DNA from 2 places in the Streptomyces sp. NPDC059009 genome. Region 1 is predicted to be linked to the other one. Evidence: predicted binding sites of a transcription regulator. Region 1 holds the regulator's gene; the other holds the start of a gene.
What was found. Region 1 encodes HrcA, which represses chaperone genes, less so after heat shock. Its sites were predicted from a motif close to TTNGCACTCNGNNNNNCNGAGTGCNAA; they were not measured.

Region 1 (5,185 bases):
ATGACCACTACCGCCCGTTGAACGCATCCTTCAACCGCGAGAACAGGCCCTGCTGCCCCGGCTGGAACTGCCCCGTGGGCCGCTCCTCGCCGCGCGCCTTCGACAGCTCCCGCAGCAGCCGCTCCTGCTCGGGGTCGAGCTTCGTCGGCGTGAGCACCTCGACGTGCACGATGAGGTCGCCGCGCCCGCCGCCGCGCAGGTGCGTGACGCCGCGCCCGTGCAGCGGGATCGACTGGCCGGACTGGGTGCCGGGCCGGATGTCGACCTCCTCCATCCCGTCCAGCGTCTCCAGCGGCACCTTCGTGCCGAGGGCGGCCGCCGTCATGGGGATGGTCACCGTGCAGTGCAGATCGTCGCCGCGCCGCTGGAAGACGGGGTGCGGCAGCTCATGGATCTCGACGTAGAGGTCACCGGCGGGACCGCCTCCCGGCCCCACCTCACCCTCACCGGCGAGCTGGATCCGCGTGCCGTTGTCCACACCGGCCGGGATCTTCACGGTCAGCGTCCGCCGCGAGCGGATGCGCCCGTCGCCCGCGCACTCGGGGCACGGCGTGGGCACCACGGTCCCGAAGCCCTGGCACTGCGGGCACGGCCGCGAGGTCATGACCTGGCCGAGGAAGGACCGCGTGACCTGCGAGACCTCACCGCGACCGCGGCACATGTCACAGGTCTGCGCGGACGTCCCCGGAGCGGCACCCTCACCACTACAGGTCGTACAGACGACCGCCGTGTCGACCTGGATGTCCTTGGTGGTCCCGAAGGCGGCCTCGTCCAGCTCGACCTCGAGCCGGATCATGGCGTCCTGGCCGCGACGGGTCCGCGACCGCGGCCCGCGCTGGGACGCCGTACCGAAGAACGCGTCCATGATGTCCGAGAAGTTCCCGAACCCGCCCTGGCCGAAGCCGCCCGCGCCCCCGCCGCCCGCCTGGGACAGGGGGTCGCCGCCGAGGTCGTAGACCTGCTTCTTCTGCGGGTCGGAAAGGACCTCGTAGGCGGCGTTGATCTCCTTGAAGCGCTCCTGCGTCTTCGGATCCGGGTTCACGTCCGGATGGAGCTCGCGCGCCAGCCTTCGGAAAGCCTTCTTGATCTCGTCCTGGGAAGCGTCGCGGCGCACGCCGAGTACGGCGTAATAGTCCGTGGCCACTTACGACTCCGCCAGGATCTGTCCGACGTAACGTGCCACTGCGCGTACTGCTCCCATCGTTCCCGGATAGTCCATGCGGGTCGGGCCGACCACGCCTAGTTTTGCTACTGCCTCACTGCCCGAACCGTAGCCGACCGAGACCACGGAAGTGGAGCTGAGCCCCTCGTGGGCGTTCTCATGACCGATCCGTACGGTCATGCCCGAATCCGTAGCCTCACCAAGCAACTTGAGGAGCACGACCTGCTCCTCAAGCGCTTCGAGGACCGGCCGGATGGTGAGGGGAAAGTCATGTCCGAAGCGGGTGAGATTGGCGGTGCCGCCGATCATCAGCCGCTCCTCGGTCTCCTCGACGAGCGTTTCCAGGAGGGTGGAGAGCACCGTGGCCACCGTGGCCCGGTCCTCCGCCTCGAAGGACTCCCCGAGGTCCTGCACCAGCTGCGGCACGTCCGCGAACCGGCGTCCGGCGACCCGGCTGTTGAGCCGCGCCCGCAGATCCGCGAGCGAGGTCTCCCCGAACGGGGCCGGGCAGTCGATCATGCGCTGCTCGACCCGGCCCGTGTCCGTGATCAGGACGAGCATGAGCCGCGCGGGAGCCAGCGAGAGCAGCTCCACGTGCCGCACGGTCGAGCGCGTGAGCGAGGGGTACTGCACGACCGCGACCTGCCGCGTCAGCTGCGCGAGCAGCCGTACGGTGCGCCCGACGACGTCATCGAGGTCGACGGCGCCGTCAAGGAAGTGGTGGATGGCCCGCCGCTCGGGGGCGGTCATCGGCTTGACGCCCGCGAGCTTGTCGACGAAGAGCCGGTAGCCCTTGTCGGTCGGGATCCGCCCCGCGCTGGTGTGCGGCTGGGCGATGAACCCTTCCTCCTCGAGCGCGGCCATGTCATTGCGCACGGTGGCCGGCGAGACCCCGAGGCGGTGCCGCTCGGTCAGCGCCTTGGACCCGACCGGCTCCTCGGTCCCCACGTAGTCATGGACGATGGCGCGCAGCACCTCAAGCCTGCGTTCACTGAGCATCCGTGCTCACCTCCGCCTGTCCGTCCACTGGAGCCCCGCTTCCCCGCCCTGGCACTCACCATTGCCGAGTGCCAGCTGTCACCGGGCCAGTGTACGGCCGTGAGGTACGGGCCCGGCAAGGGCGGACCCCCCGATGTCATCCCGACGGGCAAGGCGGGGGCACGGTGGCGACGTCGCTCCGAGGTGGTGGGGGGGGCGGGCGGGAGGCGCGGGCGGGACAGGCGAGCAGGGCGGCATCAGCAGCCGTCCGCGCAGGGGCGTGAACGGGCATGGGCGCAGGTCTGCCCGAGAGTGCGGCTGCCGCCGGGCCCCGTCGGCGCTAGCGTCACCGTTATGGACATCACGCCCGCATGGGACGAGACGGGCTGGGAGCGGCTCACGGCGCGCGTCGGCCGCCGCCGCCTCCCGGCCTGGGACTGCACCGCCGGACTCGTCGTCGGCGACGACGCCGCCCTCATGATCGAGGCGGGCGCCAGCCTGCGCGAGGGCGCCGAGCTCCGCACCCAGGCCCGCACCCTGCTCGGCCCCGGCCGCCGGGTCACCCATCTCGCGCTCACCCACCCCCACTTCGACCACGTCCTGGGCGCGGCGGCCTTCGCGGGGGTGCAGGTGTTCGGCGCGGCGGGCCTGGACACGGCCCTCCTCAAGGGCCGCGACGAGCTGCGCGCGGACGCGGTGCGCCACGGTCTCCCCCCGGACGCCGCGGCCGAGGCCACGGACCTCCTTGTCCACCCCCACCACCTGGTGTGCGGCGAATGGACCCTGGACCTGGGCGGCGGCACCCAGGCCCTGCTCGCCAACATCGGCCCCGGCCACACGGGTTACGACCTGGCGGTCCTCGTCCCCGGCGGCCCCGGCGCACCCGAGGTCGTCTTCTGCGGCGACCTGGTGGAGGAGTCCGGCGAACCCCAGGCAGGCCCCGACGCGATGCCCTCCCACTGGCCCGCCGCCCTGGACCGCCTCCTGGACCTGGGCGGCCCGGACGCGCTGTACGTCCCCGGCCACGGCGCGGTGGTGGACGCCACCTTCGTACGCAACCAGCGCGATGAACTGGCCCGCCGTTTCCGGGTGTCGTAGCGTCTCCCAAATGCGCAGCTACAGCCCCGACTTCACACCCCCGTGGAAGAAGAAGACGCCGCCCCCCGAGGTCCCGGCGGAACAAGACCTGGTGGTCGAGGAAGTCACCACCGGCTTCTGCGGGGCGGTGATCCGCTGCGAGAAGACGGCGCAGGGCCCGACGGTCACGCTGGAGGACCGCTTCGGCAAGCACCGGGTCTTCCCCATGGCTCCGGCCGGCTTCCTCCTGGAAGGCCGAGTGGTGACACTCACCCGCCCCGCACCCGCCTCCACGCCCCCGGCCGTCCCCTCCCGCACGGCCTCCGGCTCGGTGGCGGTGCCGGGTGCGCGCGCACGGGTTGCCCGGGCCGGACGCATCTACGTGGAGGGCCGCCACGACGCTGAACTGGTCGAGAAGGTCTGGGGCGACGACCTCCGCATCGAGGGCGTGGTCGTCGAGTACCTGGAGGGCATCGACGACCTCCCGGCCATCGTCGCCGAGTTCTCCCCCGGCCCCGACGCCCGCCTCGGCGTCCTGGTGGACCACTTGGTCCCCGGCTCCAAGGAGTCCCGCATCGCGGCCCAGGTGAGCAGCGACCACGCCTTGGTGGTGGGCCACCCGTACATCGACGTATGGGAGGCGGTGAAGCCTTCGTCCCTCGGCTTCCAGTCCTGGCCCCGCATCCCCAAGGGCCAGGACTGGAAGACGGGCGTACGCCAGGCCCTGGGCTGGCGCTTCACCAACACGGGCGAGGCATGGCAGCACATCCTGTCCTCGGTCCACACCTACAAGGACCTGGAGCCGGCCCTGCTGGGCAGAGTGGAGGAGCTGATCGACTTCGTAACAGGGGCCCCCGCCTAAACCGTTCCAACGTTCAAGGCAAGGCACGTCCCCCGCTTCCCTACCCCGTCCACCCTTTCCTCCCTCCCCCTCGGGCGCCCTACAGCCCGTCCGGCGTTTGAGGACGAGGCCGTTCAGGCCGATAAGGGGGTCTAGGGGCAAAGCCCCAGGACGGGCGCCCCAGGGGCGACGGAGTCGCCGGATTCGGGAAGGGGCGGGATCGGGGAAGAGAAAACTCAGTCCACCAGATCCCGCACCACCCCATCAGCCAACAACCGCCCCCGAAGCGTCAACACGGCCCGCCCCTCCGCAAAGGGCCCACCCTCCAGCAACCCATCCCCAAGCGCCCGCCGCGCAGCAGCAAGCCCAGCCTCCTTCAGGAGGGACAAGGGAGCCCCCTCCCGCAGCCGAAGCTCCAGCAGCACCCGCTCCACCCGCCGGTCCTCCCCCGAAAGCACTTCCCGCCCAGCCCCCGGCGACCTCCCACCCGCAAGAGCCCCCGCATACGCCCCGGGATGCTTCACGTTCCACCACCGCACACCCCCCACATGGCTGTGGGCCCCCGGCCCGGCCCCCCACCAGTCGGCCCCCCGCCAGTACAGCTCGTTGTGCAGGCACCGAGCGGCCTCCGAGGTGGCCCAGTTGGACACCTCGTACCAAGAGAATCCGGCACCCCCCAGCACCTCATCGGCGATCAGATACCGGTCCGCGTGCACATCGTCGTCAGTCATCGGCACCTCCCCGCGCCGAATCCGCCGCGCCAGCTGCGTCCCTTCCTCGACGATCAGGGCGTACGCGCTGACATGGTCGGGCCCGGCCCCGATGGCCGCCTCCAGGGAAGCCCGCCAGTCGTCGTCGGACTCCCCCGGGGTCCCATAGATGAGATCGAGATTCACGTGCTCGAAGCCCGCGGCCCGCGCCTCCGCGACGCACGCCTCGGGCCGCCCGGGCGTATGCGTACGGTCGAGCACCTTCAGCACGTGCTGCCGAGCGCTCTGCATCCCGAAGGAGACCCGGTTGAACCCGCCGTCCCGCAACGCGCTCAGATACGCCGGGTCGACGGACTCGGGATTGGCCTCGGTAGTGATCTCGGCATCATCGGCAAGCCCGAACTCGTCCCGGATCGC
Region 2 (18,535 bases), on a different contig from region 1:
TCAAGAAGGCGTTCCCGGGGCCTACTTCAGGGTCATCGAACCGGGCGACATCCAAGTGGGCGACGCCGTCGAGATCGTGCACCGGCCGGACCACGAGGTCACCGTCGCCCTGCAGTTCCGGGCGGTCACCACGGAGCGGACGCTGCTGCCGCGGATGCTCGCGGCGGGGGACGCGCTGCACCCGGAGACCCTCGCGGACGCCCGTAAGTACGTCGCCCAGCAGGCTGGTTGACCCTCCGTCACCGTCCAGTCATTAGCCTGGGCGCATGACTACGGCTCTGATTACGGGATCCACGGCCGGTATCGGCGCCGCCTTCGCGCGCCGCCTGGCCGCCGACGGACACAACCTCGTCCTGGTGGCGCGCGACACGAAGCGGCTGCGGGAGCAGGCGACCGAGCTGCACGACCGGCACGGCATCGAGGCGGAGGTGCTGACCGCCGATCTCTCGACGGACGAGGGCATCGCCGCCGTCGAGGAACGCCTGTCCGACCCCAGGAACCCGGTCGACCTGCTGGTCAACAACGCCGGCTTCGGCAACAAGGGCCGCTACCTGGAAGTGCCGATGGCCGACGAGCTGACGATGCTCAAGGTGCACTGCGAGGCGGTGCTGCGGCTGACGACGGCGGCGATCGAGTCGATGCGGCCGCGCGGGCGCGGCGGGGTGGTGAACGTGGCGTCGGTGGCGGCGTTCGTGCCGCGCGGCACGTACGGCGCGTCGAAAGCCTGGGTCGTGCAGTTCACCCAGGGCGCGGCGAAGGACCTGGCGGACTCCGGGGTGCGGCTGATGGCGCTCTGCCCCGGCCTGGTCCGTACGGAGTTCCATCAGCGGGCCGGCATGGGCACGGACAACATCCCCAAGTGGATGTGGCTCGACGCCGACAAGCTGGTCGCGGCGGCCCTCTCCGACCTGGCCCGCGGCAAGTCCCTGTCCATCCCGGACCCGCGGTACAAGGCGATGATGGGCGTGGTGAAGGTGACGCCGAGGGCGCTGATCGGCGGGATCACTTCGCGTACGGGGCGCAAGTACGGCCCCCGGTAAGGACGTTGACCGACGCACCGAGGCCCGGCACCCCCGAAGGGGCGCCGGGCCTCGTCGCTGAACCCGTGGGTCAGTGGGCGTGCCCGTGACCGTGGCCGTGACCGGCCTCGGCCTCTTCCTCGGCCGGCTTCTCGACGACCAGGGTCTCGGTCGTGAGGAGCAGGGAGGCGATGGACGCGGCGTTCTCCAGGGCGGAGCGGGTCACCTTGACCGGGTCGATGACGCCGGCCTTGACCAGGTCGCCGTACTCGCCGGTGGCGGCGTTGAAGCCGAAGCCCTTGTCGAGCTCCGCCACCTTGGAGGTGATGACGTAGCCCTCGAGGCCGGCGTTCTCGGCGATCCAGCGCAGCGGCTCGACGACGGCGCGGCGGACGACGGCGACACCGGTGGCCTCGTCGCCGTCCTTGCCGAGGGAGCCCTCGAGGACCTTCGCGGCGTGGACGAGCGCGGAGCCACCACCGGAGACGATGCCCTCCTCGACCGCGGCGCGGGTCGCGGAGATGGCGTCCTCCAGACGGTGCTTCTTCTCCTTCAGCTCCACCTCGGTGGCGGCGCCGACCTTGATGACGCACACGCCGCCGGCCAGCTTCGCGAGGCGCTCCTGGAGCTTCTCGCGGTCCCAGTCGGAGTCCGTGGCCTCGATCTCGGCCTTGATCTGGTTGACGCGGCCCTCGACGTCACCGGCGTTGCCGCCGCCGTCGACGATGGTCGTGTCGTCCTTGGTGATGGTCACGCGGCGGGCGGTGCCGAGCACGTCCAGGCCGACCTGGTCGAGCTTGAGGCCGACCTCCTCGGCGATGACGGTGCCGCCGGTGAGGGCGGCCATGTCGCCGAGCATCGCCTTGCGGCGGTCGCCGAAGCCGGGGGCCTTGACGGCCACCGCGTTGAAGGTGCCGCGGATCTTGTTGACGACGAGGGTGGAGAGCGCCTCGCCCTCGACGTCCTCGGCGATGATCAGCAGCGGCTTCGAGGAGCCGGCCTGGATGACCTTCTCGAGCAGCGGCAGCAGGTCCTGGATCGAGGAGATCTTGCCCTGGTGGATGAGGATGTACGGGTCCTCGAGGACGGCCTCCATGCGCTCCTGGTCCGTCACGAAGTACGGCGACAGGTAGCCCTTGTCGAAGGCCATGCCCTCGGTGAAGTCCAGCTCCAGACCGAAGGTGTTGGACTCCTCGACGGTGATGACACCGTCCTTGCCGACCTTGTCCATCGCCTCGGCGATGAGCTCGCCGACCTGCGTGTCCTGGGCGGAGAGACCGGCGACGGCGGCGATGTCCGACTTCTCGTCGATCGGACGGGCGGTGGCGAGGAGGTCCTCGGACACGGCCTTGACCGCGGCGTCGATGCCCTTCTTCAGGGCGGCCGGGGAGGCACCGGCGGCGACGTTGCGCAGGCCCTCCTTGACCAGGGCCTGGGCGAGCACGGTGGCGGTGGTGGTGCCGTCACCCGCGATGTCGTTGGTCTTGGTCGCCACCTCCTTCACCAGCTGGGCGCCGAGGTTCTCGTACGGGTCCTCGACCTCGACCTCGCGGGCGATGGTGACACCGTCGTTGGTGATCGTGGGGGCGCCGAACTTCTTGTCGATGACGACGTTGCGGCCGCGGGGGCCGATCGTCACCTTGACCGTGTCGGCAAGCTTGTTGACGCCGCGCTCGAGGGCGCGACGGGCGTCCTCGTCGAACTTCAGGATCTTCGCCATGGGAGCGGTTCAGCCCTCTCGGAAAACTGGGTCAAAAACGAAGCTGCGCCCCTCGCCGCCCGGCGTCAGCGGGGTGGCCAGGGGCGCAGCTCTTCAAAGCATTCGCTTCGAGGTGAATTACTTCTCGACGATCGCGAGCACGTCGCGGGCCGAGAGGACGAGGTACTCGTCGCCGTTGTACTTCACCTCGGTGCCGCCGTACTTGCTGTACAGCACGACATCGCCGACCTTCACGTCGAGCGGAAGGCGCTCGCCGTTCTCGAAGCGGCCCGGGCCCACGGCGAGGACGGCGCCCTCCTGGGGCTTCTCCTTCGCGGTGTCCGGAATGACCAGGCCAGAGGCCGTGGTCTGCTCGGCGTCGAGCGGCTGGACCACAATGCGGTCCTCGAGCGGCTTGATGGCAACCTTGGAGCTGGTGGTCGTCACGATCCGACCTCCCCCTTCGGAGATCTCACGGGGTTAACTGTCTGAGGTGGCGACCAGGTGGATCCGTCGTCGCGGGTGCCGGACCTGCCCGTCGCTATTGGCACTCTCCAGTGGGGAGTGCCAGGCCCGAGACTAGGACGACGATTAGCACTCGGTCAAGCGGAGTGCCAATTGGCTAACGCCGTGTTTATCGGTGAGTGGGGCGCCCCACCGGGGCGGGGGTCTCCTCGGGGGTCGGCTCGGCCCTTGCGGGGCAACGGCCACGCTCCCGCGATGGTGCCTTCGCCGGGGTGGGTTCCGCCGTGCGGAGCGGCCGCCCGCAGCGAGACGGCTCGCTCCCCGGCTTGCCCTTCCGCGGCACCTTCTGGGCCGCCTTCCTGCCCAGCCTCTCGATCGGGTCCACCGAGTCCGCGCACGCGGTGAGTGCGGGCGCGAGCACCGCGGTCGCCAGCAAGCCCGCCAGCAGTCTGTGCGCCCGCGCCCGCCGCGTCACAGGTAGTCCTCCAGCCTGGCCACCGCGTACCCCTTGTCCGTCACCGTCTTCATGACCCGGCGGATCATGTCGGGCATCGTGCCCTTCCAGTCCTCACGCCCCCGGAAGTGCGTGAGGATGATGTCGCCGGGGTGCAGGTCCCGGTCCCACTCGCGCCACTCCATGTGGTCGACGAATGCTTCGGACGCCCACAGTGGCACCGCTTTGATGCCGCAGGACTTCGCGGCGCGCAGCGTGTCCTGGTTGTAGTTGCCGTACGGCGGGCGGAAGAGCTGGGGGCGCTTGCCGTAGTGCTTGCGGATCACGTCCTGCATGCCGCAGATCTCGCGCCGCTGGCCCTCGTACGAAAGCCCGGGCAGATAGCGGTGGTTGAGGGTGTGGTTGTTGAGGGTGACCCCCCGGTCCTGCATCTTCTTGAAGTAGCCGTAGTCCTCCTTGACCAGGTAGTCGCTGAGGAACGCGGTGTAGGGGATCTTCAGTTCGCTCATCATCCGCAGCAGCGCCGGGTCCTTCTCGGCGCCGTCGTCCATGGTGAGGAAGACGACCTTCTCCTTGGTGGGGACGGTCGTGAAGACGGGCGGCAGGTGCGCCTGGCCGCGGACCTCGAAGCCCTTGCGGGTGGCGATGTGCGGCTTCTTGGCGGGCGGGCGGGGCGCGGCGAGGGGGGTCCTGGCCAGGCCCCAGTGCTTCGCGGCGGCGGCCCGCTGGGCCTGGGCGACGCGCAGCTTGTGGGCGTAGCTGTCGAGGGCGCGGGCCGGCGGGGCCTTGAGGGGCTGCTGGCCGGGGGCGGGGCGGACGGCGTCGCCGTCGTCGGACGCACAGCCCGAGACGATCGCGGTGAGGGCGAGAGCGGCCACGGTGGCGTACACCGGGAGCGTCTGCTTTCTGGCTCTTTTGTCGTTTTGTCGTACTAGTTGCATGGCGCCGGATCCTCGCAGCTCACAGCCCTGCAGCCGGGCCGACACCGCCACCGGACGCGCACCATCCACCGACTGGCCCACAATGGGCCGGGTGAACGACCAGCTCTCCCCCGCATCGGAATTCGCCGCGCTGCTCACCCCCGAGGGCCGCGCCCTCCTCGACGAGGTACGGGACGTCGAACCGGCCGGGGAGCTGGCCGCGGCCACCCGCCTGCGCCGCACGCACCCGGCGCCGCTGGTCTCGGCGGCGCTCGCGCAGGCGCGGCTTCGGCAGCGGGCGGTGGCGAAGTTCGGGGCCGAGGACGCGGCCCGGATGTTCTTCACGCCGGACGGCGTCGAGCAGTCAACGCGCGCCTCCGTCGCCATGTACCGCGCCGAGTGCTTCCGGGCCCGGGGCGTACGGAGCGTGGCCGACCTGTGCTGCGGGATCGGCGGGGACGCGATCGCCCTCGCGCGTGCCGGGATCTCCGTGCTCGCCGTCGACCGTGACCCGCTGACCTGCGCGGTCGCCCGCGCCAACGCCGAGGCCCTTGGTCTTGCCGAGCTGATCGAGGTCCGCGAGGCGGATGTCACCGAGGTCGACACGTCCGCGTACGACGCGGTCTTCGTGGACCCGGCGCGCAGGGGTGGACGCGGGCGGATCTTCGACCCCGAGGCGTACTCCCCGCCGCTGTCCTGGGCGATCGAGGCAGCCCGCAAAGCCCCCCGCGCCGCGCTGAAGATCGCCCCCGGCATTCCCCATGAGACGGTCCCCGCCGAGGCGGAGGCCGAGTGGATCTCCGACAGGGGGGACGTGAAGGAGGCCGTGCTCTGGTTCGGCGCCGACGTGACACCCGGGGCCCGGCGGGCGATGCTGCTGCCGTCGCTGGCCGGCATCTGGGCGTCGCCCGAGACCATGCTGCCCAACCCCGAAGTGCGGCCCGTGGGCCGTTACCTGTACGAGCCCGACGGCGCCGTCATCCGTGCCCACCTGGTCGCCCAGGCCGCCGAGGAGGTGGCGGGCGGGCTCATCGACGAGACCATCGCGTACGTCACCTCCGACGAGTGCCACCGCTCCGCGTACGCCACCACGTACGAGATCACCGATCAACTGCCCTTCAACGTGAAGAAGTTGAAGGCGCTGCTGCGGGAGCGCGAGGTCGGGATCCTGACCGTCAAGAAGCGGGGGTCCGCCGTCGAGCCGGAGGAGCTGCGCAAGAAGGTGAAGCCGCAGGGGCGGAACGCGGCGACGGTGTTCCTGACGCGGGTGGCGGGGGCGCCGACGATGCTGGTCGGGCACCCCCTCCACGGCTAGGCCCCCAGCAGGGCCCTAAGTACGGGACTTGTGCAGCGCGGCCGTCGCCAGCGCCGCCGCCGCGAGCAGCGCCGCCGACACCGCGAACGCCGTGGCATAGCCGTCCGCGAGCGCGGCCGGGCCCGGCCGGTCGCCCGAGGTGTGGGCCGCGACGGTCGCCAGGGCCGCGAGGCCGAGTGAACCGCCCAGCTGGCGGGAGCAGTTGAGCAGCCCCGCCGCCATGCCGGTCTCCTCGACGGCGACGCCCGACGTGGCCGCCGCACCGAGGGGCACGAAGCACATGCCGGTGCCGACGCTCGCCACGAGCGAGGGGCCGAGGACCGAGCCCGCGAACGTGCCGCCCGCCTCGGCGGTCAGCGCGAACCACAGGAACCCGGCCGCCCCCAGGAGCCCCCCGGTCACCAGCAGCGCCCGCTCCCCGAACCGGCCCACGGCGCGCGCCGCCGCGGTGGACCCGGCGACGACGCCCACGCAGAACGGCAGGAAGGCGGCACCGGCGCGCGTGGGCCCGTACGACAGGACCTCCTGGAGGTAGAGCGAGGTGAAGTAGAACGCGGCGAACTGGCCCGCGGACATCAGCAGTGCGAAGGCGTTCGCGGAGAGCACCGGGCGGCTGCGCAGCAGCCCCGGGCGGAGCAGCGGGGTGCGCTTGCGGGTCTCGACGGCCACGAAGGCGGTGAGCAGGGCGGCGCCCGCGAGCAGCGTGGTGAGGGTGGTGGCGGAGGTCCAGGCGTGGGTCTCGGTGCGCACCAGGCCGAGGACGAGCACCGACGTCCCGGCCGTGACCAGGAGTCCGCCGACGAGGTCGAGGCGGGGCGCGGGGTGGGTGCGGCGGTCGGCGGGGACGGCGCGCGGGGCGACGGCGAGGGCGGCGAGCACCACCGGGACGTTGATCAGCATGACGGAGCGCCAGCCCGCCCAGTCGGTGAGCAGCCCGCCGCCCATGACGCCGACGGCGCCGCCGAGCGCGCCCACGGCGCCCCACAGGCCCATGGCCCGCGAACGGGCCGGACCCGCCGGGTAGTTGACCGTGATGAGGGCGAGCCCGACCGGGGCGAGCGCCGCCGCACCCACGCCCTGCACCGCCCGCGCGGCGATGAGCTGGCCCGGCGTACCGGCGAGGCCGCCGACGAGGCTCGCGGCGCCGAAGACCGCGAAGCCCCACATCAGGGTGCGGCGGCGCCCGATGACGTCGGCGAGCCGCCCGCCGAGCATCAGCAGGCCCCCGAAGGCGAGGGCGTAGGCGTTCACGACCCAGGTCAGGGACCCGTCCGCGAAGCCGAGGCCGGCGCCGATGTCGGGCAGGGCGATGTTCACGACGGACACGTCGAGGGAGACCAGGAACTGCACGGCGAGCAGCACCGGAAGCAGCCAACGGCCGGGCAGGGAAGGGGAGTTCACCCCGGTCGCGGACACCTGTGGGTTCACTTTCTGCGTCATGCCGCGGAGATTACTATACGCGTATAGAAATTGTCTCGGGCGGTGTCGGGGCGACACCGGGACGGGGCGTGGCGGGCAGGCGGGAGAATGGCCGCGTGGCAGCTGAAGCAGCGGAGAACGGCAAGGCCAGGCGCCCCGTCGGCCGCCCCCGGCGGATCGAGGCCGGGGCGATCGTGGACGTCGCGCGACGGATCCTCCAGGAGGAGGGGGTCGGGGCGCTGAGCATGCGGCGGGTCGCCCGGGAGGTGGGGGCGACGCCGATGGCGCTCTACCACCACGTGCGCGACAAGGACGAGCTGCTGATGCTCACCCTGTCCGGCACGGCCGCCGCCATGGAGCGCCCCGAGCTTCCCGAGGACCCGCGCGACCGGCTGCTCGCCGTCTCGCTGCACATGCACGCCGTACTGCGGTCGATGCCCTGGGTCGTCGAGGTCCTCAGCCTCGGCGACCTCACCGACAAGGGCGCCCTGTGGATGGTCGAGGAGATCGTCGGGGCGGGCATCGACTGCGGGCTCGACCCGGTCGAGGCCGTGCGCGCCTACCGGACCATCTGGCACTGCGTCTACGGCGACCTGGTGTTCCGGCGCGCGATGGAGCGGCGCGCCGAAGAGCCCGACCGCAAGCGGTACTTCCCGGACCTGCTCACCGAGGCGGACGCCGCCGAGCTGCCGCACCTCGCGCAACTCGCGGACCAGTGGCTGGAACTGACCGAGGACTACGACGTGTCACAGCAACTGGGCGCCGTCATCGACGGGTTGCTGGCGGCCGCCGGGCGGTAGGCGTCCCGGCGGTAGGCGTCCGGGGTCCCGGAGGCTTATGGTGCGGGGCCAGTCGAACGCATGACAGACGCATGACACTCGGGGGAACGAACATGGCAATGGTGGGCCACGGCACTACCGGACAGGGAAGCGCGGGCGGCCTGGCCGATGCCGCGAGCGCGCCCGCGTATCTGCGGACGGGCACCTTCGTCGCCCTGTACGCGCTCGCGTCGGCGGCCTGGATCGGCTACGAGATCGACGAACGCCACCAGGACGCGGGGGACTTCTTCAAGGCCCTGTGGGATCCGCGCGGGGAGCTGATCCCCTGGGCGCAGACCCCCAACGACTGGGCGATGATCGCCACCGGCCTGGTCGTGGGCGCGCTCGCGCTCGCCCGGCGGCGGGTGGCGCGCGGCGCGATGATGCTGCTCGCGGTCGCGCTGATCTTCCTGTCGCTGCGCGAACTCGTCGGGCTCGCGGCCTCGGACACCTACCGCGAGCTGATGACCGGGATCGACTACGGCAAGACGCTCATCGCCTTCCGCGTCGCCGGGCTGCTTCTCGGCATCGCGGTCCTGGCGGAGATGGCCCGCGTCGGCCGCCGCCCGCTGCCGCCCTTCGGAGCTCCGCAGCAGCAGCCGTACGGGTACGGATACCCCTCCTACGGCGCCCCCGCCCCGCAGGACGGCTACGGCCCCGCGTACGGCAGCCCGGTGCCGCCGCCCATGCCCGGCCACCGGCCGCACCCCGGCAACGCCCGGCCCGGCGCCGTCGCGGCGGGTGTCTGCCTGCTCCTGATGGGCGCTGCCGCGCTCGGCTGGCTCATCTACCGGCTCACGCAGGACTCCGTGTACCTCGTCGGCGGCTCGTACACCGCCGACGGCTCGGACGCGGGCGACTTCTTCCGCAACGTCGTGGACGCCTCGCACGGACCCTCGGTCCCGTACACCTTCCACACGGTCGCGCTCGTCGTCGCGCCGCTGCTGGTCGGCATCCTCCTGCTGCAGCGGCGCCCGGCGGCCCGCGGTGCCGCGCTCGCCCTCGCGTTCATGGCCCTGTACATCGACATACGCGGCCTGGTGCCGGTGTTCGCCGAGGGGGAATGGGACGCCTACTTCGACACGACGGTCGGCACCCTCGCGCTGCTGACCTCGTTCTTCACGGCGCTCATGGAGGCCGTGGTCATCGTGACGCTCCCGCGGGTGCCCGAGGAGTGAGCCTCCGGGCGCCTCAGCCGGCGTCGGCGCCCAGCGACTCGAACCGCCAGCGGTGCACCGAACGGGTCAGCAACTCCCCCGCGGGCTCGGGCAGTTCGGGCAGCTCGGCGTCGAGGTCCGCGTCCCACCAGGTGATGACGAGGACCCGGTCCTCGGGGGCGCGGAAGGTCTCGCGGCGCAGGGGCACGGGCGCGGCGGCGGACTCCCGCCCCTCCGCGCGCCCCTGATCCTTCGTCACGAGCCCCTGGTCCTTCGCCCAGGCCAGCAGCTCGGCGCCGCGCCCCTCGGCGGCCCTGGCCTCCCACATCAGCGCGACGGTCATGAGTACAGGTTCTCCTTGCTGACCTCGTGCACGTGGTCGTGGTCGTGCGAGTGGGCGTGGGCGTGACCGTGCTCGTGGCCCGGCACGTGCGGCTCCGTCACGGGAAGCGAGGAGTCCGCCGAGAGGCCCAGGTCCGAGGCGGTCCGGTTGCGGGCCACCATCTCCGCACCGAGCGCCGCGACCATCGCGCCGTTGTCCGTGCACAGCTTGGGCCGGGGCACCCGCAGCCGGATCCCGGCGCGCTCGCAGCGCTCCTGCGCCAGCGCCCGCAGCCGGGAGTTGGCGGCCACGCCGCCGCCGATCATGAGATGGTCGACGCCCTCGTCCTTGCAGGCCCGCACGGCCTTGCGGGTCAGCACGTCGACGACCGCCTCCTGGAAGGACGCCGACACGTCCCGTACGGGGACGTCCTCACCCGCGGCCCGCTTCGCCTCGATCCAGCGGGCCACCGAGGTCTTGAGCCCGGAGAAGGAGAAGTCGTACGCGGGGTCGCGCGGGCCGGTGAGCCCGCGCGGGAAGGCGATCGCGTCCGGGTCGCCCTCGCGCGCGTACCGGTCGATGACGGGCCCGCCCGGGAAGCCCAGGTTGAGGACCCGGGCGATCTTGTCGAACGCCTCCCCCGCCGCGTCGTCGATGGTGGCGCCGAGCGGGCGCACGTCCGAGGTGATGTCGGCGGACAGGAGCAGCGAGGAGTGGCCGCCCGAGACGAGCAGCGCCATCGTCGGCTCGGGCAGCGGGCCGTGCTCCAGCTGGTCGACGCAGATGTGCGAGGCCAGGTGGTTGACGCCGTAGAGGGGCTTGCCGAGCGCGTACGCGTACGCCTTCGCGGCCGAGACGCCGACGAGCAGCGCGCCCGCGAGTCCGGGCCCGGCGGTGACGGCGATCCCGTCGAGGTCCTTGGCCGTGACGCCCGCGTCCTTCAGGGCGCGCTGGATCGTCGGGACCATCGCCTCGAGGTGGGCGCGGCTCGCGACCTCGGGCACGACGCCGCCGTACCGGGCGTGCTCGTCGACGCTGGAGGCGACGGCGTCCGCGAGGAGGGTCGTGCCGTGGACGATGCCGACACCGGTCTCGTCGCAGGAGGTCTCGATGCCGAGGACGAGTGGCACGTCGCGTGAGTCAGCCATGAAAGTCGGTTCCTTGTACGGAAGTTGCGGGATCGGTCAGCTTCATGACCAGGGCGTCCACGTTCCCCGGCTGGTAGTAGCCGCGCCGGAAGCCGATGGGCTCGAAGCCGAAGCGCTCGTAGAGCTTCTGCGCCCGGGTGTTGTCGACGCGCACCTCGAGCATCACCTCGGCGCACTCGAAGGCTGTCGCGTGCGTCAGGAGGTCGGTGAGCAGGCGCGCGCCGAGGCCGGTGCCCCACTGGTCGCGGGCGACGGCGATGGTCTGGATGTCCGCCTGGTCGCCGGAGGCGGCGAGGCCCGCGTAGCCGACGAGGCGGCCCGCGGCGGAGCCGCTGTCGGATGCCGTGTCCATGGCCACCGCGTAGCGGCGGGTGGCACCCGGCCCCCGGGCATGGGCCAGCTCGGACCAGAACATGCCGCGCGACCAGGCGTCGTCCGGGAAGAGCTCCTTCTCCAGGACGAGTACGGGATCGATGTCCCACCAGCGCATCTCGCGAAGGACCGCATCGCTGAACGGAGAGGAACCGCCGCGCAGCGGCGTCGTCGAGGGGCGGTGGTCGGGCGACGGGTGGGCGGTCACTTGGGGGTGACCACCTTGTAGTTCTTGGGCACTTGGGCGTCCGGGCGGCGCAGGTAGAGGGGGCGGGGCTCCAGGAGCTCCTCGCCCTTCGCGAGCCGCTCCGCCGCGAGCGAGGCCAGCGCGGCCGCCGAGACATGCTCGGGCCCGCGGGCGTCCGGGAACGTGTCCGGGTAGAGCAGCGCGCCCGCTCCGACGGCCGGGAGCCCCGCCACGTCCTCGGCGATCTCGGCGGGCCGGTCGACGGCGGGCTCGGTGAGGCGGGTGCGCGGGTCCGCGTACCGGGCCCAGTAGACCTCCTTGCGCCGGGCGTCCGTGGCCACGACGAAGGGGCCTTCCTCGATCCCGGAGGCGTGGGCGAGGCCGTCGAGCGTGCACACCCCGTGCACCGGCACCCCGAGGGCGAGGCCGAAGGTGTCGGCGGTCATCAGGCCGACCCGAAGCCCGGTGTAGGGGCCTGGGCCCACGCCGACGACGATGCCGGTGACCGCGTCGAGTCTCAGTCCGGCGTCGGCGAGCACCCGGTCGACGGACGGGAGCAGCAGCTCCCCGTGGCGGCGGGCGTCCACCTGACTCGACGCGGCGACGACGGCGGACCCGTCGTGCAGGGCGACGGTGACGGCGGGGGTTGCGGTATCGAGAGCGAGCAAGAGCACGCAAACAGCCTACGGCTCCGGCGACCGGCGCACGGCCCCGAACGGGGTCCACCACCCTCCGGGGGGTGGACCCCGAGGGGTCAACCCCGGGATGGCGTGCGCCTGCCGTTCGTACGCCTGCTGCTACCGTCACCCCGTAGCCGTACGGAGTACGAAGAGGTGGCGCAGTGGCAAGGAGCAGCTCGGGATTCGTGGCCGGGCTCACGGCGGCGGCACTCGCCGTGGTCGGCTTCCTCGCGTACCAGGCTTCGGCCAGCGCACCGGACTCCCTCACGGGCAAGCACCGCGAGAAGTCGCCCAGCGCGTCCTCCTCGCGCTCCCCCAAGGACAAGGCCGACCCGAAGGCGCTGCCCGGCCAGTCCGGCTCCGGTGAGCGCGTCGTCTACGCGCTCGGCGACCGGCGGGTGTGGCTGGTCGACAAGGGCAACAAGGTGGAGCGCACGTACGAGGTGACGGCGGGCTCGGTCGACCCGGCTCCGGGCACCTACACGGTGAGCTCCCGCTCGGGCTCCGTGACCGGGACGGACGGCAAGGCGATCGAGCACGTCGTGCGGTTCACGAACAACGACGGGGTCGCGATCGGGTTCAGCGCGGCGGTCGACGGCTCGACGCCGAAGCCCGACCCGTCGAAGAAGACCGGCGGCATCCGCGAGTCCCGCAAGGACGGCAACGCGATGTGGGAGTTCGCGCTGATGGGGACGAAGGTCGTCGTCGTCCCGTAGCGCTCCCCGCCCCCTGGCCGCTATGCGGCGTCGCGGCGCCCCGTCTCCTGGGGGCGGAACACGGGCTCCGGGTCGCGGGGCGGTGTCGACACCGCGTCCGCCGCGGCGCAGGCCGCGAGCAGATCCCTTATCGACGGACCGCCGGAGATTCCCGGCAGCCCGTACGGCTGCGGCTGCGCTTCGTGCTCTGAAGCCGGCATGGACGCCTCCTGGGGCCGCGGGGGCAGACGTGGTTAGGTAGACCTAACCAGGACCGGTATCCATACGACCACGCCCGGCGCACTCCGTGCAACATCTTGCCGACACCATGTCGGAACCTTAGGGGGAAAGTACGAGAGCGGACTCAGGGCCGGACTCGGGGCCGGACTCGGGGCCGGACTCGGGGCCGGACTCGGGGCCGGACTCGGGGCCGGACTCAGAGCGAGTCCAGGTCCGCGCCCGCCCACCGCCCGCCGATCCCGGTCAGCGTCACCTCGCGCACCTCGTCGGTGGTGTCCCCCACCGCCCGGTCGATGACGACGTGCAGCCGGTCGTCCGAGAGCTCCTCGACCTTGCCGTCGCCCCACTCCACGACGATCACCGAGTCGGGCAGCGAGACGTCCAGGTCCAGGTCCTCCATCTCGTCGAGCCCGCCGCCCAGACGGTACGCGTCGACGTGCACGAGGGCGGGGCCGGAGCCGAGGGAGGGGTGAACGCGGGCGATGACGAAGGTGGGCGAGGTGACGGCGCCGCGCACGCCGAGGCCCTCGCCGAGCCCGCGCGTCAGCGTCGTCTTGCCCGCGCCCAGCTCACCGGTGAGCATGACGAGGTCGCCGGGGCGCAGGATCTTGGCCAGCCGGTGGCCCAACTCGCCCATCTCCTGGGGGGAGTTGACGGTGCGGTGCAGAGTGGCGGCGGGGGCCTGGCGGTGCGGTGCTTCCATGCCGTCCACGGTAGCCGCTGACGGCCACCGGTCCGCCCGGCTCAGGGGCTGGTCCACCCGCCGGACCATCCGCCGGACCACCCGGCGCTCCACCCGACGGTCCATCCACCGGACCACCCGACGGCCCGACCCCGGCAGGCCCCGGGGTCACCCCACCGCGCTGCGCGCCCGCGCCTTGGCCCGCGTGAGCAGGTCCGCGAGCCGGTCCGTGACCGCCTCCGGGTGCTCCAGCATCACCAGGTGTCCGGCGTCCGGCACCAGGACCAGCTCGGCGTCCGGCAGGTGGTCGGCGATGGCCTCGCTGTGCTCGCTGGGCGTGACCAGGTCCTTGTCCCCGGCCAGGACGAGGACGGGGAGGCGGCTGAAGTACCGCAGGGCAGCCGCCTTGTCGTGCTCGGCGAAGGCCGGGTAGAACTCCGCGACCACGTCGATCGGCGTCGACTCGATCATCCGCTCGGCGAACCGCGCGATGGCCGGGTCCACGTCCTTCGACGAGAACGAGTAGCGCTTGATGATGCCCGCGAACAGGTCGGCGGTGGCCCGCCGCCCCCGCTCCACCAGCTCCGCCTGCGAGCCGAGCGCCCGCAGCACGCCGGGCAGGATCCGCCGCACCGCGTTGACGCCCGCCACCGGAAGGCCGTAGTTGACCTGGCCGAGCCCCCCGGACGAGGTACCCACGAGGGCGACCCCGGCGACCCGGTCCCGGATCAGCTCGGGGAACTGGGCGGCCAGCGCCATCGTCGTCATGCCGCCCATGGAGTGCCCGACGAGGACCAGCGGGCCCTCCGGCGCCGCCGCGTCGATGACGGCCTTCAGGTCGCGGCCCAACTGGTCGATGGAGACCGGGACATCGCGCTCGGTCTGGTCGACGCCGCGCCCCGAGCGGCCGTGGCTGCGCTGGTCCCAGTAGACCGCGCGGACCACGCCGCGCAGGGCGGCCCGCTGGAAGTGCCAGGAGTCCTGGTTGAGGCAGTAGCCGTGGCTGAACACGACGGTGACGGGGGCCGGGACCTTGCGCCCGAAGAGCCGCCGCCTGCGGGGCGCCGACGCGCTCTCCGGCTCGGGCTCGTCGATCTCGTACGAGAGTTCCGTGCCGTCCTGTGCGACGGCCGTGCCCGGGGTGCCGCGCAGCGAGCCGTACGGACCCGAGGCGTCGAGCGCGAGCCGTGCCTTCTTGCGCATGCCGCGGCCGACCGTGAGCCGCTCGATGGCGACGCCCGCGGCGGCTCCGGCGGCGATGACGCCTATCGCGGCGCCGGCCACCCCGGCCCTGCGCCAGTTCCCGGCCGCACCGGCGCCGGCCGCCGCCAGCGCCACGTCCGCCGCGGCCGCCCCCGTGCTGCTCTCGCTCACGTGCCGCTCCTCCTCAGTCGTCCGCTCTCGGGCCCAGTCTGGGGACTCAGCCCTCCGCCCGCTCGTCCGCGTCGTCCACGTCGCCCGACTCGTCCATCTCGTTCGCATAGACGCGGGGGACGCGCGAACCGATCCGGGTCACGATCTCGTACGCGATGGTGCCCGCCGCCTGCGCCCAGTCCTCCGCGGTCGGCTCGCCCCGGTCGCCGGGCCCGAACAGGACCACTTCGGAGCCCACCGGCGGCTCGTCCCCGCCCAGGTCGACCACGAACTGGTCCATCGCGATCCGGCCCGCGACCGTGCGCAGCTTGCCGCCCACCAGGGCGGGGCCGCGGCCCGACGCGTGCCGGGGAACGCCGTCGCCGTACCCGGCGGGGACCAGGCCGAGGGTCGTGTCCCCGGGTGTGACGTAGTGATGCCCGTAACTCACGCCGTGACCCCCCGGAACGTGCTTCACCAGGGCCAGGGACGCCGTGAGCCGCATCACCGGGCGCAGGCCGAAGTCCTCGGGGGTGCCAATCTCGGGGCTCGGCGAGATGCCGTACATCGCGATCCCGGGGCGGACCAGGTCGAAGTGGGTCTCCGGAAGCGTGAGCGTGCCCGGGGAGTTGGCAATGTGGCGGACCTCGGGGCGCACCCCCTGCCGCTCGGCCCCGGCCACCATCTCGCGGAAGACCGTGAGCTGGGCGGCGATGGAGGGGTGGCCCGGCTCGTCGGCGCAGGCGAAGTGCGACCAGAGGCCGGTGACCTTGATCAGCCCCTCGGCCTCGGCGCGCAGGGACTCCTCGACCAGCTCGGCCCAGTCGGCGGGCTGGCAGCCATTGCGTCCCAGACCCGTGTCGGCCTTGAGCTGGACGCGGGCCGTGCGGCCCGCCTCCCGGGCGGCGGCGGTGACCTCGCGCAGCGCCCACAGCCCGCTCACCGACACGTCCAGATCGGCCTCGACCGCCTCGCGCCAGGGGCCGCCCGGCGTCCACAGCCAGCACATGATCCGGCCGGGGAGCCCGGCGGCCCGCAGGGCGAGGGCCTCCTCCGGAGTGGCGGTGCCTATCCAGTCGGCGCCCGCCTGCACGGCGGCACGGGCACAGGGGATCATCCCGTGGCCGTACCCGTCCGCCTTCACCACCGCCATGAACGCGGCGCCCGGCGCGTGGGCGCGCAGGGCCCGCACGTTGGCGCGCAGGGCGGCCAGGTCGATCTCGGCGCGGACGCGCGGGATTGCTGGAGTCTCGGTCACGCGCCCAAGTCTCTCAGAGCCCGCCGACAGCACCCGGACACGCGTTCAACCGATCGCCGAAGCCGCGCCCCTCCCCCGGCCCCCGCACCGGCTCCCGCACCGGCTCGCTCCCCGCCTCACGTCCCGGGCTTGCGCCCCCACGCATAGACCCGGTCCCCCTTCTTCAGAACACCCCACAGAGCCTGGGCATCGACGAACCGCATGTTCACGCAGCCGTGCGAGCCGGGCGGGTTGTAGACGCTCCCGTAGATGGCGTGCAGGGCCTGCCCGCCACTGAAGAACTGGCTGTACGGCATGGGGGTGTTGTACAGCGTCGACCAGTGGTTCTTGTGCCGCCAGTAGACCTTGTGCCAGCCCGCGCGGGTCGTGTACCCGGCCCGCCCGCTGCGGATCGGCACCGGCCCGAACAGCACCTTCTTGTCCTGCTGCACCCACATCAACTGCCGCGCCAGATCGACGCAGGCGAGGCGGTACGCGCGCGTGGGGCACTTCTTCGCGGCGTTGGGGTTCTTGCGGGCGCTGAGCCAGCGCATCCGGGACCAGGTCACGGGCCCGGCGAAGCCGCTGGCGGGCCGGATCTTCTGCTGCCGCTGAAACGCCGCGACGGCCGCGCAGTCCTTGGCCGACTGCCTCCCGTCCACCGTGAGCTTCAGCCAGCGCTCGACCTGGCGCTGGTAGGGGCCGGTGCGCTTGCTGCACGCGGGGGCGGCCTTGGCGGCGACCACCTCGGCGGGCGGCACGTACTCGATGAGGGCGTCGATCGCGGCGGGCGGCCGCAGCGGCTCGACGGCGTCCTCTTCCTCGCTCGGCTCGTACACGCGGGGCGGCAGGGCCTGGTCCGGGGTGTCGCGCTGCCAGGGCTGGTACGGGGTGAGGGGGATGCCCGGGACGAGGCGCGCGGCGGGGTCGGACACGGCGGGCTTCCTCGGGGCGATCCCGCTCGCGACGGGGCCCGAGACCGTGGGTGTGGGCCGCGGCTCCGGGCCGGGGCCCGGGGCGGCGCTCGCGGGCACCGCGGGCAGGCCCACGGCGGCGAGGACGAGCAGCGCGGCGAGGCCGCGGTGCGCAGTTCTTCCGATCATGGGCTCAGCAAACCCCGAGGGCCCCCGCGGGCCGGCGAGGCCGCGCGGGGAGGTCCCTCCGCTGGCCCCAGGCCCCGCCCCACAGCCACACAGCCACACAGCCACACAGCCACAATCCGACACTCCCACCCCCAGCCCACAGCCCCCCACCCCGCAGCCACAATGCGCTCCTCCCTCCCCCCCCAGCCCGCAGCCCCACCACCCCACAGCCGCAATCCGCCCCTCCCACCAGCCCGCAGCCCCATCCCCACCCCACCCCACAGACCCGCGGCCCCGCAGCCCCGCAGCCGCAATCCGGCCTGGGGCGGGGACGCGGCGGTATGTCCGCCCGCAGTACAGCACCCCACCCAAGCCAGTACTCATGTACTCGCACAGCGCCCCCGGCTTTTCGAGGACGGACATACCGCCGCGTCCCCGCCCCCCCCCCCACCGGCAGCAGCGGCGCAGCGAACGCCGGGCACTCCCCCTCACACCCCCCGCACCACATCCCGCCAGGCCCCCGGAATCCCCTCCGCCACATCCCACGCCCCCACGGGCGCCCCCACCGACACCCGCCGCCCCGCAAGCCCGTGCAGATACGCCGCCACCGACCCCGCGTCCCGCGCCCCCAGCCCCGCCGCGAGCAACGACCCGCCCAGCCCCGACAGCACATCCCCGCTCCCCGCGGTGGCGAGCCAGGCCGTCCCGGTCGGGTTCACCCGCACCGCGCCACCGACCGGGCCCGCCCCACCCCCCGGCCCCGCCACCAAGGTCGTAGACCCCTTCAGCAACACAGTCGCCCCGTACCGCCCCGCCAGCTCCCGCACCGCGGCAAGCCGCCCCCGCTCCACCTCGGCCCGCTCCACGCCGAGCAGCGCGGCCGCCTCCCCCGCGTGCGGGGTCAGCAGCGTCGGCGCGGACCGGGCCCGCACGGCGGCCGCCTCCACGAGCCGCAGCCCGTCCGCGTCGATCAGCACGGGCACATCCGCGTCGACGACGTCCCGCAGCCGCTCCCCCTCGTCCCCGAGCCCGGGCCCGGCGACCCACGCCTGCACCCGCCCCGCCGTCCCGGCCGGCCCCCGCGAGACCAGCGCCTCCGGGAACCTCGCGAGCACCTCGTCCCCCGCGGGCCCCACGTACCGCACGGCCCCGGCCCCACCCCGCAGCGCCCCCGCGACGGCGAGCACGGCTGCCCCCGGGTAGCGCGCGGATCCGGCCACGATCCCGACCACACCCCTGCGGTACTTGTCGCTCTCCGCGCCCGGCTCCGG

Region 2: a site for HrcA is predicted at 3,310-3,336, ahead of groES (co-chaperone GroES). Genes of this name have one in related genera too.

What each region holds. Positions count from the first base shown of each region.
Region 1 covers NZ_JBHYJB010000005.1:263,440-268,624, forward strand. Annotated here, with positions in the region: gene dnaJ (molecular chaperone DnaJ) at 8-1,144, opposite strand; gene hrcA (heat-inducible transcriptional repressor HrcA) at 1,145-2,161, opposite strand; gene ACFWYM_RS07600 (MBL fold metallo-hydrolase) at 2,501-3,238, shown strand; gene ACFWYM_RS07605 (DUF3097 domain-containing protein) at 3,249-4,079, shown strand; gene hemW (radical SAM family heme chaperone HemW) at 4,295-5,185, opposite strand, start outside.
Region 2 covers NZ_JBHYJB010000003.1:290,841-309,375, reverse strand. Annotated here, with positions in the region: gene ACFWYM_RS05025 (MOSC domain-containing protein) at 1-232, shown strand, start outside; gene ACFWYM_RS05020 (SDR family NAD(P)-dependent oxidoreductase) at 267-1,040, shown strand; gene groL (chaperonin GroEL) at 1,111-2,739, opposite strand; gene groES (co-chaperone GroES) at 2,857-3,165, opposite strand; gene ACFWYM_RS05005 (polysaccharide deacetylase family protein) at 3,655-4,578, opposite strand; gene ACFWYM_RS05000 (methyltransferase domain-containing protein) at 4,661-5,872, shown strand; gene ACFWYM_RS04995 (MFS transporter) at 5,888-7,312, opposite strand; gene ACFWYM_RS04990 (TetR/AcrR family transcriptional regulator) at 7,408-8,091, shown strand; gene ACFWYM_RS04985 (proline-rich domain-containing protein) at 8,184-9,287, shown strand; gene ACFWYM_RS04980 (hypothetical protein) at 9,301-9,609, opposite strand; gene tsaD (tRNA (adenosine(37)-N6)-threonylcarbamoyltransferase complex transferase subunit TsaD) at 9,606-10,736, opposite strand; gene rimI (ribosomal protein S18-alanine N-acetyltransferase) at 10,729-11,226, opposite strand; gene tsaB (tRNA (adenosine(37)-N6)-threonylcarbamoyltransferase complex dimerization subunit type 1 TsaB) at 11,313-11,969, opposite strand; gene ACFWYM_RS04960 (L,D-transpeptidase) at 12,137-12,691, shown strand; gene ACFWYM_RS04955 (hypothetical protein) at 12,712-12,891, opposite strand; gene tsaE (tRNA (adenosine(37)-N6)-threonylcarbamoyltransferase complex ATPase subunit type 1 TsaE) at 13,107-13,613, opposite strand; gene ACFWYM_RS04945 (alpha/beta fold hydrolase) at 13,761-14,966, opposite strand; gene alr (alanine racemase) at 15,013-16,203, opposite strand; gene ACFWYM_RS04935 (L,D-transpeptidase family protein) at 16,320-17,285, opposite strand; gene ACFWYM_RS04930 (NAD(P)H-hydrate dehydratase) at 17,753-18,535, opposite strand, start outside.